One region of the Magnetospirillum gryphiswaldense MSR-1 v2 genome, then DNA from elsewhere that is predicted to be linked to it. Evidence: predicted binding sites of a transcription regulator. Region 1 holds the regulator's gene; the other holds the start of a gene.
The links. The regulator LexA, encoded in region 1, represses DNA repair genes until DNA is damaged. The targets are predictions, from matches to a motif close to ATGTTCTANTTTGGTTC.
Positions count from the first base shown of each region.

Region 1 (7,379 bases):
TCTGGGTCAAGGGACGGCACTGGGGCGGCTTCCGCGTCGCCTTCAAGGTCGAGGCGGGGTAATCCCAGGGCAATCCTTGACCTGAGCGCGCCGCCCCTGCATTCTTCGCCCCTGATCCATCATCCGGGGCGATTTGCTGCCATGTTCCTGCTGATCGACAATTACGACAGCTTCACCTACAACCTTTGGCATTATCTGGGCGAATTGGGCGCCCAGGTCGAGGTGCGGCGCAACGACGCGCTTTCCGTCGCCGAGGCCCTGGCCCTGAACCCCGAGGGCATCGTCATTTCCCCCGGCCCCTGCGACCCCGACCGCGCCGGCATCTGCCTGGACCTGATCCGCACCGCCGCCGGCAAGGTGCCGCTGTTCGGCGTCTGCCTGGGCGAGCAGGCCATGGGCCAGGCCTTCGGCGGCAACGTGGTGCGCGCGCCGCAGCCCATGCACGGCAAGGTGGACACCATCCACCACGACGGTACCGGCTGCTTCGCTGGTCTGCCCTCGCCGTTTCGGGCCACCCGCTATCATTCTCTGGTGGTCGACCGCGCCAGCCTGCCCACCACCTTGCACGTCTCCGCCTGGACCGAGGACGGGCTGATCATGGGCCTGACCCACAACGATCTGCCGGTGTGGGGCGTGCAATTCCACCCGGAAAGCATCGAGACCGAGCATGGTCACGCCATGCTGCAAAATTTCGTCGATCTGTGCCGCCGCACCAAAGGGAACGCCGCCTGATGAACAGCCCCGCCCCCGCCAGCCTGTCGTTGATGAAGGAAGTGATCGGCCGCGTCGCCGCCGGTCACACCATGTCCGAGGATCAGGCCGAGGAAGTGTTCGAGGTCATCATGTCCGGCGACGCCACCCCGGCGCAGATCGGCGGCTTGCTGATGGCGCTGCGGGTGCGCGGCGAAACCGTCGAGGAAATCACCGGCGCCGCCCGCATCATGCGGGCCAAGGCCTTGGCCGTCGCTGCCCCCGAGGGCGCCATCGACACCTGCGGCACCGGCGGTGACGGATCGGGCACCTACAACATTTCCACCGCCGCCGCCTTCGTCGTCGCCGGTGCCGGTGTGCCGGTAGCCAAGCACGGCAACCGGGCGCTGTCGTCCAAATCGGGCTCCGCCGACGTGCTGGCCGCCTTGGGCATCAAGGTCGATGCCGACATGACCCTGGTGACGGAAAGCCTGTGGCAGAACAATATCGGCTTCCTGATGGCGCCCCGCCACCACAACGCCATGCGCCATGTGGCCGGGCCGCGGGTCGAGCTGGGCACCCGGACCATCTTCAACCTGCTGGGGCCGCTGGCCAATCCGGCCAAGGCCAAATTCCAGATTCTGGGCGTGTTCGCCAGCCAATGGGTCGAGCCCATGGCCGAGGTTCTGGGTCGCCTGGGGGTGGAGCGCGCCTGGACCGTGCACGGCCTGGACGGGCTGGATGAGCTGACCATCACCGCGCCGTCCTTGGTGTCGGAATGGAAGAACGGCAAGGTCCACAGCTTCGAGATCCGCCCCAGCGATGCCGGTCTGCGCATGGCCCATGCGTCCGAACTGAAAGGCGGCGACGCCGCCTTCAACGCCGCCGCCCTGCGTGCGTTGCTGGAGGGCGCGCCCGGCGCCTATCGCGACATCGTCTTGTTCAATGCCGGCGCTGCCCTGGTGGTCGCCGGCAAGGCCGCCGACCTCAAGGACGGCGTGACCCTGGCGGCCAAATCCATCGATGACGGCGCGGCCAAGGCTGCCCTCGACCGCATGGTCGCCATCACCAACCGCGAGATTTGACATGAGCACCGGTACCATCCTCGACCGCATCTGCGACGACAAGCGCAAGGAAGTGGCCCTGCACAAAAGCCAGCGCCCGATCCAGGAATTGCTGCGCCGGGCCCAGGACCAAGCGCCGCCGCGCGGCTTCGCCGCCGCGCTGGACAAGAAGGTGGAGGAAATCGGTATCGGCCTGATCGCCGAAATCAAGAAGGCCTCGCCCTCGGCCGGACTGATCCGCAGCACTTTCGAGCCGGCGCAACTGGCCCGCGCCTATGCCCGCGCCGGCGCCGCCTGCCTGTCGGTGCTGACCAACAAGTTCTTCCAGGGCACCGACGCCCATCTGGGCGAAGCCCGCTCCGCCGTCGATTTGCCGGTGATCCGCAAGGATTTCGTCGTCGACCCCTATCAGATCGTCGAATCCCGCGCGCTCGGCGCCGATTGCATCTTGCTGATCGTCTCGGCCCTGACCGATGCCGAATTGTCGAACATGGAAGATATCGCGCTTGGTTACGGCATGGACGTGCTGATCGAAGTGCACGACGAGGCCGAGTTGGAACGGGCGTTGAAGCTGAAATCGAAGCTGATCGGCGTCAACAACCGCGATCTCAAGATCATGAAGACCGATCTGGGCACCACCGAACGGCTGGCCCCCCTGATCCCCGCCGACCGCCAGCTGGTGTGCGAAAGCGGCATCGACAGCCCCGCCGACATCAAACGCATGATCAATGCCGGGGCCAAGCGTTTCCTGATCGGTGAATCACTGATGAAACGCCCCGATGTGGAAATGGCCACCAAGATCCTGCTGGCCGGGGCCAAGGTCTGACCATGACCGATCTCACCCATTTTGACCCCTTGGGCAACGCCGTCATGGTCGATGTCTCGGCCAAGGCGCCGACCGAGCGGGTGGCGGTGGCCGCCGGCAGCGTGCTGATGGCGGCGGACACCATGGCGCTGATCCAGGCGCGTGGGGTGAAGAAGGGTGATGTACTGGCGGTGGCGCAACTGGCCGGCATCATGGGGGCCAAGCGCACCCCCGATCTGATCCCACTGTGCCATCCGTTGGCCCTGTCCTCGGTCAAGGTGGAATTGCAGCTCGACCCCGCCCGCAACGCCGTGGACATCCAGGCCACCTGCAAGCTGACCGGCCAGACCGGCGTCGAGATGGAAGCGCTGACCGCCGTCTCGGTGGCGGCCTTGACCGTCTATGACATGGTCAAGGCGGTGGACAAGTCCATGCGCATCACCGATATCCGCCTGCTCCACAAATCCGGCGGCAAATCGGGCACCTATCAGGCGGTGTGATTCCCCCATCAAAGCCCTTGACGACAAAACGGAACAGGCATAGAACAAAAGCCGAAGTTTAGGCTTTGTTCCATTTTGCCGCCGTTTCATCCGGGCGGATGGGGGGATGCATCCATGCTGACGCGTAAGCAATACGAATTGCTGATGTTCATCGACGAGCGCCTGCGCGCCACCGGCATTTCGCCGTCCTTCGATGAAATGAAGGACGCCCTCGACCTGAAGTCGAAATCGGGTATTCACCGCCTGATCACCGGGCTGGAGGAACGCGGCTTCATCCGTCGCCTCGCCCATCGCGCCCGCGCCCTGGAAGTGGTCAAGCTGCCGGACAACCTGGGTGACCAGCCGTTGCCGGCACCGTCGGCCAAGTTCTCGCCCACGGTGATCCAGGGCAATTTCACCCAGACCGTCTTTGCCGGCGCCGCCCCGGTTGCCGGCGTGGCCGATGCGGTGTCGCTGCCGCTTTACGGCAAGATCGCCGCCGGCACGCCCATTGAAGCCCTGCGCGACCACAGCAACAGCGTCGAGGTTCCCGCCGCCCTGCTGACCGGCGGCGACCATTACGCGCTGACGGTCGAGGGTGATTCCATGATCGAGGCCGGCATCTTGGATGGTGACACCGTCATCATCCGCTCTTGCGATACCGCCGAGGCCGGCACCATCGTCGTCGCCTTGGTCGACGACCAGGAGGCGACGCTGAAGCGACTGCGCCGCAAGGGGGCCTCCATTGCCCTGGAACCGGCCAACAAAGCCTATGAAACCCGCATCTTCCCGCCCGACCGGGTCAAGGTGCAGGGCCGCTTGGTCGGCCTGCTGCGTAGCTACTGACAAAGGCAGGGAGCCCCCGCCATGGCCATGTCATCCACTCACCGCTTCGCCTTCACCCTGGATGGCCGCACCGTCGACGGCCCCGCCGACATGAACGTCACCTATGTGGGACGCATCAACCGCAAACTGGCCGAGGCCGATGCGCGCCGCCGCTTCGAGGAATGGCTGAACCAGCCCAGCCCGCTGGCCCGCCGCTGGTCCAGCAATCAGGTGGTGGTACGTTAGCGACGACGGCGACATCTCACCAGGGCTGGCCATCCCGCAAGATGGCCTCGGCCTGGGGGGTATAAGACCCATCATCCCCGTGCGCCAGCAGGCCGGGCAACAGCTCCATCGGGGCCTTGGAATCCTTGCGCGCCGTCACCACAACCCGAGTGGCGGCGCGTCCCTGTTTGGACCAGATGGGAACGACGCGGATTTCTCCCACTTTCAACCCTTCCAACCCCGACAGGATGCGACCCAGATGGTCGGCCCGGTGGATCAGCCACAAACGCCCCTTGGGCTTGACATATTTGACCGCCGCCCGCAGCCATTGGGCCAGATCGGCCTCGCCTTCCAGGTGACCGATAGCCTTGGAATCGGCGCGCGGCGCCCGGATGGTGCCGGGCTCGTACCAGGGCGGATTGGTGATGACGTGGTCGAAGGTGACCCCACGCAATGTCGCTGGACGGCTGGTCAGACAGCCCTGGACCACGGTGTAGCGCCCATCCAAGCCATTTTCCACCGCGTTGGCTTGAGCCAAATCCGCCAGTTGCGACTGTAATTCCAGCCCGGTGACATGGATACCGTCGACACGGGCCAGCAGGCACAGCCCGGCGGTGCCCACACCCGAGCCCAGATCAAGGATCCTTTCACCGGCCCGGGCATCGACGGCGGCGGCTAAAAACACGGGGTCCGAGCCGGCACGATAGCCATCCATGGGCTGGCGCAAGACCAGCCTGCCGCCCAGGAATTGGTCGGTCGTGGTGGGGATATGCGGCGGGGACAGCATCAAAGGCATCCTTTTGCATGAGTGACTCGTGCTTGTAAGCTTGACCGACTTTCCGCCGCAAGCCTATGTTCTCGCTGCGGCAGGGACACAGATGATTTCAGGAGTGGGTCGAGTGGCAGTCGTGGTGAGCTTGGAAGAAGAACGGGCGAAGAAGGCCAAGAGCTTTGACACCTTGGTGTCCCTGGTCAAAGACGACCTGGAAAAGGTCAACCGCACCATTATCGACCGTATGCACAGCCCGGTTGAACTGATCCCGCAACTGGCCGGGCACATCATCGCCGCCGGCGGCAAGCGCTTGCGCCCGGTGCTGACCCTGGCCTCGGCCAAGCTGGCCGGCCATAGCGGCGAGCGTCACGTCAAGCTGGCGGCCTGCGTCGAATTCATCCATACCGCCACGCTTTTGCACGACGACGTGGTCGACGAATCGGAATTGCGCCGCGGTCAGGCCTCGGCCAATGCCCTGTTCGGCAACAAGCCCAGCGTGCTGGTCGGCGATTTCCTGTTTTCCCGCTCGTTCGAACTGATGGTGGAAGACGGCTCGCTGCCGGTGCTGGCCATTTTGTCGCGCGCTTCCTCGGTCATCGCCGAGGGCGAGGTGTTGCAGCTGATCACCGCCAACGACACCGACACCAGTGAAGATTCCTATCTGGAAGTCATCCGTTCGAAGACCGCCGCCCTGTTCGCCGCCGCCTGCCGCATCGGTGCCATCGTCGCCGACCGCCCCAAGGCCGAGGAAGACGCTCTCGACAGCTATGGCCTGAATTTGGGTATCGCCTTCCAGCTGATCGACGACGTGCTCGATTATTCGGCCAAGCAGGCGGTCCTGGGCAAGACCGTGGGCGACGATTTCCGCGAAGGCAAGATCACTTTGCCGATCATCCTGGCCTTCCGTCGCGGCAACGACGAGCAGCGCGAATTCTGGCGCCGCACGGTGGAGCGGCTGGAACAGCAAGACGGCGACCTGGAACAGGCCATCGCCTTGATGGAAAAGCACGGCGCCCTGGCCGACACCATCGCCCGCGCCCGCCATTACGGCGAAGTCGCCCGCGACGCCCTGGCCCTGTTCCCCGACAGCCCGGTCAAACAGGCGATGATCGACGTCATCGACTTCTGCATCGACCGCGCTTATTAGAGCATTTTCACGCGAAGCGTGGACATGCGATAAGCCGGGAGTCACAGACGTGTGCTTCGCACACAGCGGCGCCTGAGCGGCCCGTCACGGGCCATTTATAAGGTTTAGACTTGTTTCTGCTTTAGCTGAAACAAGTCTAATCATTCCACCAGCTTCCAGTCGCCGCCCTGGATTTCCACCATGTGCAAGGAATCCAGGGTCAGCCCCATGTGATCGCTGGGCGACAGGGTGAAGATGCCGCCCTGGCCGACAAAGCCCCGGGTGCGTTCGATTTCATCACGCACGCGGGCCTTGTCGGTGGTATTGGCGCGCTTGACCGCATCCACATACAGATACAGCGCATCCCAGGAATGGCCGGCCATCATGCTGACCTCATCGCCGGTCCTGGTCTCGAAATCGCGTTTGAAGGCGGCCAGCACCGGCTTTTGCCGGTCACTGTCGGGCAGCACGTCGACGATGGCAAGGGGCGAGGACGGCAGCCGCATGCCGTCGGCGGCCTTGCCCACCAGCCGCAGGAAGTCCTTCGACGCCACGCCGTGCGATTGATAGACCGGCATCTGCAAATCAAGCTGGCGGATGTTGCGGGTGACCACCGCCGGTCCCTGCCCGGTGCCGAACACGAACAACGCCTGCACACCGGGGGTGGCGCGGATACGGGTCAGTTGCACGGTGACGTCGGGATCGCGCGGGCCATAGGTTTCGTCGGCGACGATTTCCATGCCATGGCTGGCCGCCAATTCCAGGCACTGGGTGCGGCCCGATTTGCCGAAGCCGACATTTTCCGACAACAGGGCGATCTTGGACAGGCCGCGCCGCTGCATGTCGCCATAGACCTTCTGTGCCGCCAACCGGTCGGTTTGCGGCACCTTGAAGGTCCATTTGCGCACCGGCTCGATGATGGCGACACCGCCGCCCAGGGACAGAAACGGCATCTCGGCCTTGTCCATCATGGGCAGCACTGTCAGACTGGTGGGCGTACCCGAACCGCCGATGATCACATCGACCCGGTCGGATTCGATCAGCCGCTTGGCCGCCACCACCGCTTTCTCCGGCACCGAACCGTCATCGTAGAACACCAGTTCCAACGGGCGGCCCAGCACGCCGCCTTGGGCGTTGATCCGCGCCACTTCCATTTCCAGCGTCTTCTTTTCCGGGTCGCCCATGGGCGACATCACCCCGGTGGCGGACAGGAACGAGCCGATGCGGATGGGGTCAACGGCCATGGCAGGCTGGGCGGCAAGTGAAAACACCGACGCGGCAAGCAACACCCTCAAAAATTTCATCACTGCACCCGGTAATCCCATAAAAGCGAGCGGCGATCATAGCCCGAATCATGCTTATGCGGCATGGGTTTTGCGCCTAGGTAGGAAAG
Region 1 is NC_023065.1:903,258-910,636, reverse strand. It holds gene MGMSRV2_RS04320 (methyl-accepting chemotaxis protein) at 1-62, shown strand, start outside; gene MGMSRV2_RS04315 (anthranilate synthase component II) at 142-732, shown strand; gene trpD (anthranilate phosphoribosyltransferase) at 732-1,775, shown strand; gene trpC (indole-3-glycerol phosphate synthase TrpC) at 1,777-2,580, shown strand; gene moaC (cyclic pyranopterin monophosphate synthase MoaC) at 2,583-3,059, shown strand; gene lexA (transcriptional repressor LexA) at 3,174-3,884, shown strand; gene MGMSRV2_RS04290 (hypothetical protein) at 3,906-4,109, shown strand; gene MGMSRV2_RS04285 (tRNA1(Val) (adenine(37)-N6)-methyltransferase) at 4,126-4,875, opposite strand; gene MGMSRV2_RS04280 (polyprenyl synthetase family protein) at 4,988-6,007, shown strand; gene MGMSRV2_RS04275 (ABC transporter substrate-binding protein) at 6,148-7,290, opposite strand.

Region 2 (7,379 bases), 2.0 Mb from region 1:
AACAAAGCCGATGGCGATCATGTGGCGCTCGATCACCTCGCCGATGGCCGCCAACAGCGACGGCACATATTTGCCGCCCATCCATTGGCCGCCGCGCGGGTCGAACACCGCCTTCAATTCCTCGACGACGAAAGCGATGTCGCCGCCACGGCGGAACACGGCGGAAATCATCCGGGTCAAGGCCACCGTCCAGGCATAATGCTCCATGTTCTTCGAGTTGATGAACACTTCGAACGGGCGGCGGCGATTGTTCTCGATGATGTCGTTGATGGTGATGTACATGGCGTGGTCGCTGTCCGGCCACCGCACCTTGTAGGTGGCGCCGGGCAGCGCCTCGGGCCGGTCCAAGGGCTGGGTCAGGTGGATCACGCCGCCGGCGTCCAGATAATCCTCGGGCCGCGCGGCTGGCTTGCCCAGGGGCAGTTGCGGCTGGTCCTGATCCTCGGCCTTGGGCTCCTCCTTCTTCACCGTCAGCACCGAGCCGGTGATGTCGTTGGGGCGATAGGTGGTGCAGCCCTTGCAGCCGCTGGCATAGGCCTGTTCGTAGACATGACGGAAGTCCTCGAACGAGATGCTTTCGGGGACGTTGATGGTCTTGGAAATGGATGAATCGATGTATTTCTGCACGGCGGCCTGCATGACCACGTGCTCGGTCGGATTGAGCCGCTGGGCATCGACGAAGGCGGGCGGCAGCGCGGCGTTTTCGCCTTTCAGCAGCCGGAACAGGCGATAGGCGTAATCGCTGACCTCTTCCTCGCGCCGGGTGCCGTCTTTTTGCAGCACGGCGCGGGTATAGGTGAAGCTGAACACCGGCTCCAGCCCGGACGAGACGTTGTCGGCGAACAGGGAAATGGTGCCGGTGGGCGCGATCGAGGTCAAAAGCGCGTTTCTGATGCCGTGTTCGGCGATGGCCGCCTGCACGTCGGCATCCAGCGCCTGGATGGTCTCACCGGCCAGGTAAGGTTCCTTCTGGTAAAGCGGAAAGGCGCCTTTTTCCTGGGCCAGCTCGACCGAGGCCAGATAGGCCTCGCGCCGCAATGCGCCCATCCATTCCTCGGTGAGAAGCAGGGCGTCCTTGCCGCCGTAACGGGCGTTACACAGGATCAGCGCATCGGCCAGACCGGTGACGCCCAGGCCGATGCGACGCTTGCTCTTGGCCTCGTTCTCATGGCGGTCGAGCGGGAAGCGCGACACGTCGATGACGTTGTCCATCATGCGCACGGCGACGCGCACCAGATCGCGCAATTTGTCCATGTCCAGCCGGGCCTTGGCCTCGAACGGATCGACCACCAGCTTGGCCAGATTGACCGAGCCCAGCAGGCAGACGCCGTAAGGCGGCAACGGCTGTTCGCCGCAGGGATTGGTGGCGTGGATGGTCTCGCAATAATGCAGGTTGTTCAGGCGGTTGATGCGGTCGATGAAGATGACGCCCGGCTCGGCATAGGCATAGGTGGCGTGCATGATCTTGTCCCACAGGGCCCGGGCCGGCAGGGATTTATAGACCACGCCGCCGAACACCAGTTCCCACGCCTGATCGTGCTTGACCGCTTCCATGAACGGATCGGTGATCAGCACCGACAGGTTGAACATGCGCAGGCGCCCGGCTTCATGCTTGGCGTCGATGAAGGCCTCGATATCCGGGTGGTCGCAGCGCATGGTCGCCATCATGGCGCCGCGGCGCGAACCGGCGCTCATGATGGTGCGGCACATGGCGTCCCACACATCCATGAACGACAACGGCCCCGAGGCATCGGCGCCCACGCCCTTGACCGGAGCGCCCTTGGGCCGCAGGGTCGAAAAGTCATAACCGATGCCGCCGCCTTGCTGCATGGTCAGGGCGGCTTCCTTCAGATGTTCGAAGATGCCGGCCATGTCGTCGGGGATGTCGCCCATGACGAAGCAATTGAACATGGTGACGCGGCGGTCGGTGCCGGCGCCCGAGATGATGCGCCCCGCCGGCAGGAACTTGAAATCGGCCAGCGCGTCGGCGAAGCGGGCTTCCCACAAGGCGGGGTCTTTTTCCGCCTGGGCCAGCGCCTTGGCGATGCGGCCCCAGGTCTCTTCAATGGTTTTGTCCACAGGGGTGCCGTCGGCATCCTTCAGCCGATACTTCATGTCCCAGATCTGTTGGGAAATGCTGGCCACCTGCGTCATACCGGACTCTCCACGCCTGCTGCGGCCAAGGCTGTCGATACCTTGGAAACAGATTGAATTTTATGGAAAAACCGCCGTTTAGGCGGCATTCGGGCGGCAGTCTAGGGCTTTGGGCAGGGGGTCGTCAAGGTGGATTGTTCTATTTTTGTTTCCACAAGTCAAGTGCTTGATTTCCCAAGGCCACGACTACTTATACCCCTTATCCACAGACAAAAATGTGGACGGAAGAGGCTTCCGTCCACAAAGTTTTCCACAAGTCTGATAACTAAGCCGAACCCCCTGAAAGGGTTGGTTTTTTACAGCCCGCGCGCCTGCTTGATGAAGTCGGCGTACCATTTGTAGCTGTCCTTGGGCGTGCGCTTTTGCGTGTCGTAATCGACGCGGATGATGCCGAAGCGCTTGGACAGGCCGAACGACCATTCGAAATTGTCCAACAGCGACCACGCCAGATAGCCCTTGATATTGGCGCCGTCGCCCAAGGCGCGTCCCACCTGGGCGATGTGCTCTTGCAGGAATTGGGTGCGTTCGACGTCGTGCACCTGACCGTCGGGGCTGACCACGTCGTCATAGGCGGCGCCGTTCTCGGCGACGAAGGTGGCCGGGTTGCCGTAGAGGTTCTTGAATTCCATCAACAGGTCATAAAGCCCGTCGGGCTGCACCGGCCAGCCCATGAAGGTGTAACGGTCGGCCTTGGGGTCGCCCCACCACACCTGGAACATGTGGTCGGGGTCGTATTTCATGGTGCAACGGCTGTAATAATTGATGCCCAGCAGGTCGATGGGGAACTTGATGTTGTCCAGGTCGCCGGCCTGGACGATGGGGGCCATCTTTTCCGCCAGCACGTCGGGGATCTGGCCGCGCAGCAGGCCGTCGACGGTGACCCGGTTCCACACCGCGTCCCAGCGGATGGCGGCGGCGCGGTCGGCGTCCGAATCGGTGTCGGGGCGGCAGGGCTGGATGTTGGTCACCGTGCCCAGCCGCAGATCGGCATGTTCGGCGCGGATGGCGCGCAAGGCCGCGCCCTGGGCCAGATTCTGGTGATGCAGCGCCTTCAGCACGCCCATTTCGCCCAGATTGAGGCCGGGCGCCTGATCGGTCAGGCCATAGCCGAAGATGGACACCACGTTGGGTTCGTTCAGCATCATCCAATCCTTGACCCGGTCGCCCAGGCGCTTGGTGATGATGCGGGCATAGTCGGCGAAGGGGCCGACCACTTCGCGGCCCTGCCAGCCGCCCTTGTCCTGCAACGGCTGCGGCAAGTCCCAATGGTACAGACAGGCCATGGGCTTGATGCCGGCCTTGAGGATTTCGTCCACCAGGCGGTCATAGAAATCCAGACCCTTGGCGTTGATGGCGCCGGTGCCGGCGGGGACGATGCGCGGCCAGGCGATGGAAAAGCGATAGGCGTTGAAGTGGGCGGCTTTCATCAGCGCCACGTCTTCGGGGTAGCGGGTGTAATGCTCGCACGCCCGCGCCGCCGAAGTGCCGTCGGTGATGCGGCCCTGTTTGGTATAGGTATCCCAGATATCGGGACCGCGCCCATCCACGTCGAGCGCACCTTCGATCTGATAGGCGGAGGTCGACGCCCCCCACAGAAAGTCCTTGGGGAAGGTCTTCGGCGATGGCAGGGCAGCGAAAGCGGGGGTTACGGCCATGGCGGCGGCTCCGGCGAGGAATTCACGTCTCTTCAGTTTCATCCCAAACGTGTCCTTTGTCATCCCCTACAAGGTGGGGCGCTGGTGAAAGCCAGGGGGTGGGGCTTCCGTCCATTGGTCGATGTCGATGCGGTCGACGCAGGCGGCGGGCGGGCCTTGACGGCAGGCCTCGATCATCGCCCGCACCCGCTCGACCGGACCATGGAAAACCGCTTCGACCCGGCCATCCGACAGATTTCGGACCCATCCGGCCAAGTTCAAGGCCTGGGCCTGCTGAACCGTCCAGCCGCGATACCAAACCCCCTGGACTCGACCAGAGATCAAGACATGCTTGCAGTCAATCATGGTCATTCCTGTGCGCTCGATCCTTAAAATTTTACTAAAAAAAGACCATAATAAAAACAGTTGATGAATGAGATGTGAAAAATTAATGTCGCTTCGGGTTCATGTTCGGGGACATTAATAATGCTGCGACTCATCGCTGCAATGATCGTGTCTTGTGCTTGTATATACTCAGCCTCCGCTTTCGCGGTGCAGACGACAGAGGCATCGTGGTATGGCCTTAAATATCACGGCAAGCGTACCGCCAGTGGCGAGAAGTTCGATGTGCGGGCGATGACCGCCGCCCATCCCACCCTGCCTTTGGGCAGTGTGGTCGAAGTGCGGCATGGGCGCAAATCGGTGATGGTGCGTATCAACGACCGCTGTGGCCGTTGCGGCATCGATCTGTCGCCGGCGGCGGCCGACCGTTTGGGCATGCGCCATCTGGGCCGCGCTTCGGTGACGGTGCGGCCTTTGGCATGAATTTCTTGCCAAAGGCCGCATCCCATGCCAGCAAGAGGGCATGAATACCGGCCAGACCTTGACCGCATTGCTGTGGGTGGCGACGGGCGGAGCCTTGGGCTCCTCCGCCCGCTATCTGTCCATGGTGCTGCTGGGGCAGTGGCTGGGCGGTTCTTTCCCCTGGGGCACCTTGTTCGTCAACATCGTCGGCAGCTTCGTCATGGGCGTGCTGGCCGAATTGGGCGCCCTGGCCTGGCAGCCCAGTCAGGACATCAAACTGTTCCTGATGACCGGCATTCTGGGCGGCTTCACCACCTTTTCCACCTTTTCCCTGGATGTCGCCTTGCTGGTCGAGCGGCACGACTGGGCCGTCGCCGCTTTTTATGTGGCGGTATCGGTGCTGGCCTCGGTCGGCGCCCTGTTCGCCGCCATGGCTTTGGTGCGCAACCTGGTGTAGCTTCCGGCCATGAATAGCGTACAAATCCTGGCCGTCGCCGAAGACGATGCCGATATCCGCCTGGACCGCTGGTTCAAGCGGCATTACCCCACTGTTGGCCATGGCCTGCTGGAAAAATGGCTTCGCACCGGACAGGTGCGGGTCGATGGCAAGCGGGCCAAGGCCAATCAGCGCCTTAACCCCGGCCAGCACGTCCGCGTGCCGCCGCTGCCTGAGGGCGAGGCGCCCAAACCCAGCCCGGAAAGCCGCCGCCCGGTGGTCGATGAAAAGATCGCCCGCATGCTGCGCGACGCCGTGCTTTACATGGACGACGACGTCATCGCGCTCAACAAGCCGGCGGGCATCGCCGTCCAGGGCGGCACCGGCACCGGCGACAAGCACATCGACGCCTGGCTCGATGCCCTGATGTTCGACCGCGACGACCGTCCGCGTCTGGTCCATCGCCTGGACAAGGACACCTCGGGTGTTCTGCTGCTGGGGCGTTCCGCCAATGCCGCCGCCAAGCTGGCCGCCGCCTTCAAAAGCCGGGCGGCGCGCAAATGCTATTGGGCCTTGGTGGTGGGCGTACCGAAACTGCGTCAGGGCCGTATCGACGCTGCCCTGGCCAAGCTGCCGGGCCGCGCCGGCGAAAAGATGGCGGTGGATGAGGACGAGGGCAAGCGCGCCGTCACCTGGTACCGGGTGGTGGACAATGCCCTTCGCAAGGCGGCGTGGCTGGAGATGGAGCCGCGCACCGGTCGCACCCACCAATTACGCGCCCATACGGCTTTGATGGGTACGCCGATCATGGGTGACGGCAAGTATGGCGGCACCGAGGCGTTTATTTCCGGCACCGGGGTGTCGCGCAAGATGCACCTGCATGCCCGCGCCGTGCGCATTCCCCATCCGCGCACCGGCAAGGAGCTGGTGGTGGTGGCGCCCTTGCCCGAGCACATGGAGAAGTCATTCGAGTTCTTCGGCTTCGACCTCAGCAGTGCCGGCAAGCCGTTCGACGCCTTCGAGCAGGATTGAAATAAAAAGGGGGGCTTTCGCCCCCCTAAACCTTTATCCGTCCAGGCTTACAGCTTGACCTTGTGGGTCATGCCGCCCTTGCCGTCGGCGGTGAAATCCACCGTGGCGTTGACCTGCTTGCCGCAGGCCTTCAGCGTCCAGGTTTCCTTCCACACACCATCCACCAGCATACCCTTCTGGTCGATCTTGCGCGGCTTGGTTTCCTTGCCCGGCACGGTATCGACGGGAATGATCTGAGCCGGGTCGGTACACTTCTTGCCGGCCAGGGCGCCGATGATGTCGCGCATCACCACGTCCTGCATGGGCGGATTGGCGAAGGTCTGGCCCGGCATCTTCAGCGCCGCCTTGGGGGTGGCGCCGGGAATGGCCTGGACCAGGATGTTCTGATAGCCGGGCTTGCCGCAGCGATCCATCAGCACGCGGTCCAGCCACAGACCGGCGACCGGGTGCACGCCCTCGGCGAATTGAGGGGCGGAATAGATGGTGATGGAGGCGCGCTTGACCGCCTTATGTTCCTTGCACTCGGGGGCGGAAATGGTGGCGCCCATGACGGCCAGTTGGCCGATGGCCTTTTTGTAGCCTTCCGAGGTGGCATAGGCCTCGAAGCGTTGTGCCGGATTGGCGGGGGCCGGTTGCGGGGCGGTCTGGGCGAAAGCGGGGGCCGTGACCGCCAAGGCGGCGGCGAGGGCGATGAAACCGAAACGCATGGTCGCGGGGACTCCAACTAAGACGATGGCGGACCTTACTCCAACCGGTGCGGCGGTGCAAAATATCCTGTAAGCTGAGTGGTCATTGCCCCGGAAGATGCGAACCCCATGAGCGAGCTGCGCCTGGTTGTCTTCGATGTGGACGGAACCTTGATCGATTCCGAACACAATATCATTGCCGCCATGACCGAGGCCTGGGCCCATATGGATTTGGGCGTGCCGGAACCGGCGGATGTGCGCCGCATTATCGGCCTGTCGCTGGTCGAGGCCTGTCAGGTGCTGTTGCCATGGGCGCCGGGCAACCTGCACCGCGCCGTGGCCGAATCCTACAAGCAGGCCTTCCGCGCCCTGCGTCTGCTGCCGGAACGCGAGGAACCTTTATTCCCCGGCGTGCGCGAGGCGCTCGACGAGTTGGAGGCCGCCGGCTGGCTGTTGGGGCTGGCCACCGGCAAGTCGCAGCGCGGCGTGCAATCCATGCTCGACAGTCACGATCTACATGGCCGCTTCATCAACATCCAGACCGCCGACGACAATCCGGGCAAGCCCGATCCGACCATGCTGCGTCGGGCGTCGGCTGAGACCGGAATCGATCTGGCCCGCATGGTCATGATC
Region 2 is NC_023065.1:3,236,362-3,243,740, reverse strand. It holds gene MGMSRV2_RS15580 (adenosylcobalamin-dependent ribonucleoside-diphosphate reductase) at 1-2,154, opposite strand, end outside; gene MGMSRV2_RS15575 (GH1 family beta-glucosidase) at 2,451-3,809, opposite strand; gene MGMSRV2_RS15570 (acylphosphatase) at 3,876-4,154, opposite strand; gene MGMSRV2_RS15565 (septal ring lytic transglycosylase RlpA family protein) at 4,341-4,613, shown strand; gene crcB (fluoride efflux transporter CrcB) at 4,654-5,049, shown strand; gene MGMSRV2_RS15555 (RluA family pseudouridine synthase) at 5,059-6,060, shown strand; gene MGMSRV2_RS15550 (hypothetical protein) at 6,108-6,767, opposite strand; gene MGMSRV2_RS15545 (HAD family hydrolase) at 6,876-7,379, shown strand, end outside.
Region 2: a site for LexA is predicted at 2,289-2,305, ahead of MGMSRV2_RS15580 (adenosylcobalamin-dependent ribonucleoside-diphosphate reductase). Genes of this name have one in related genera too.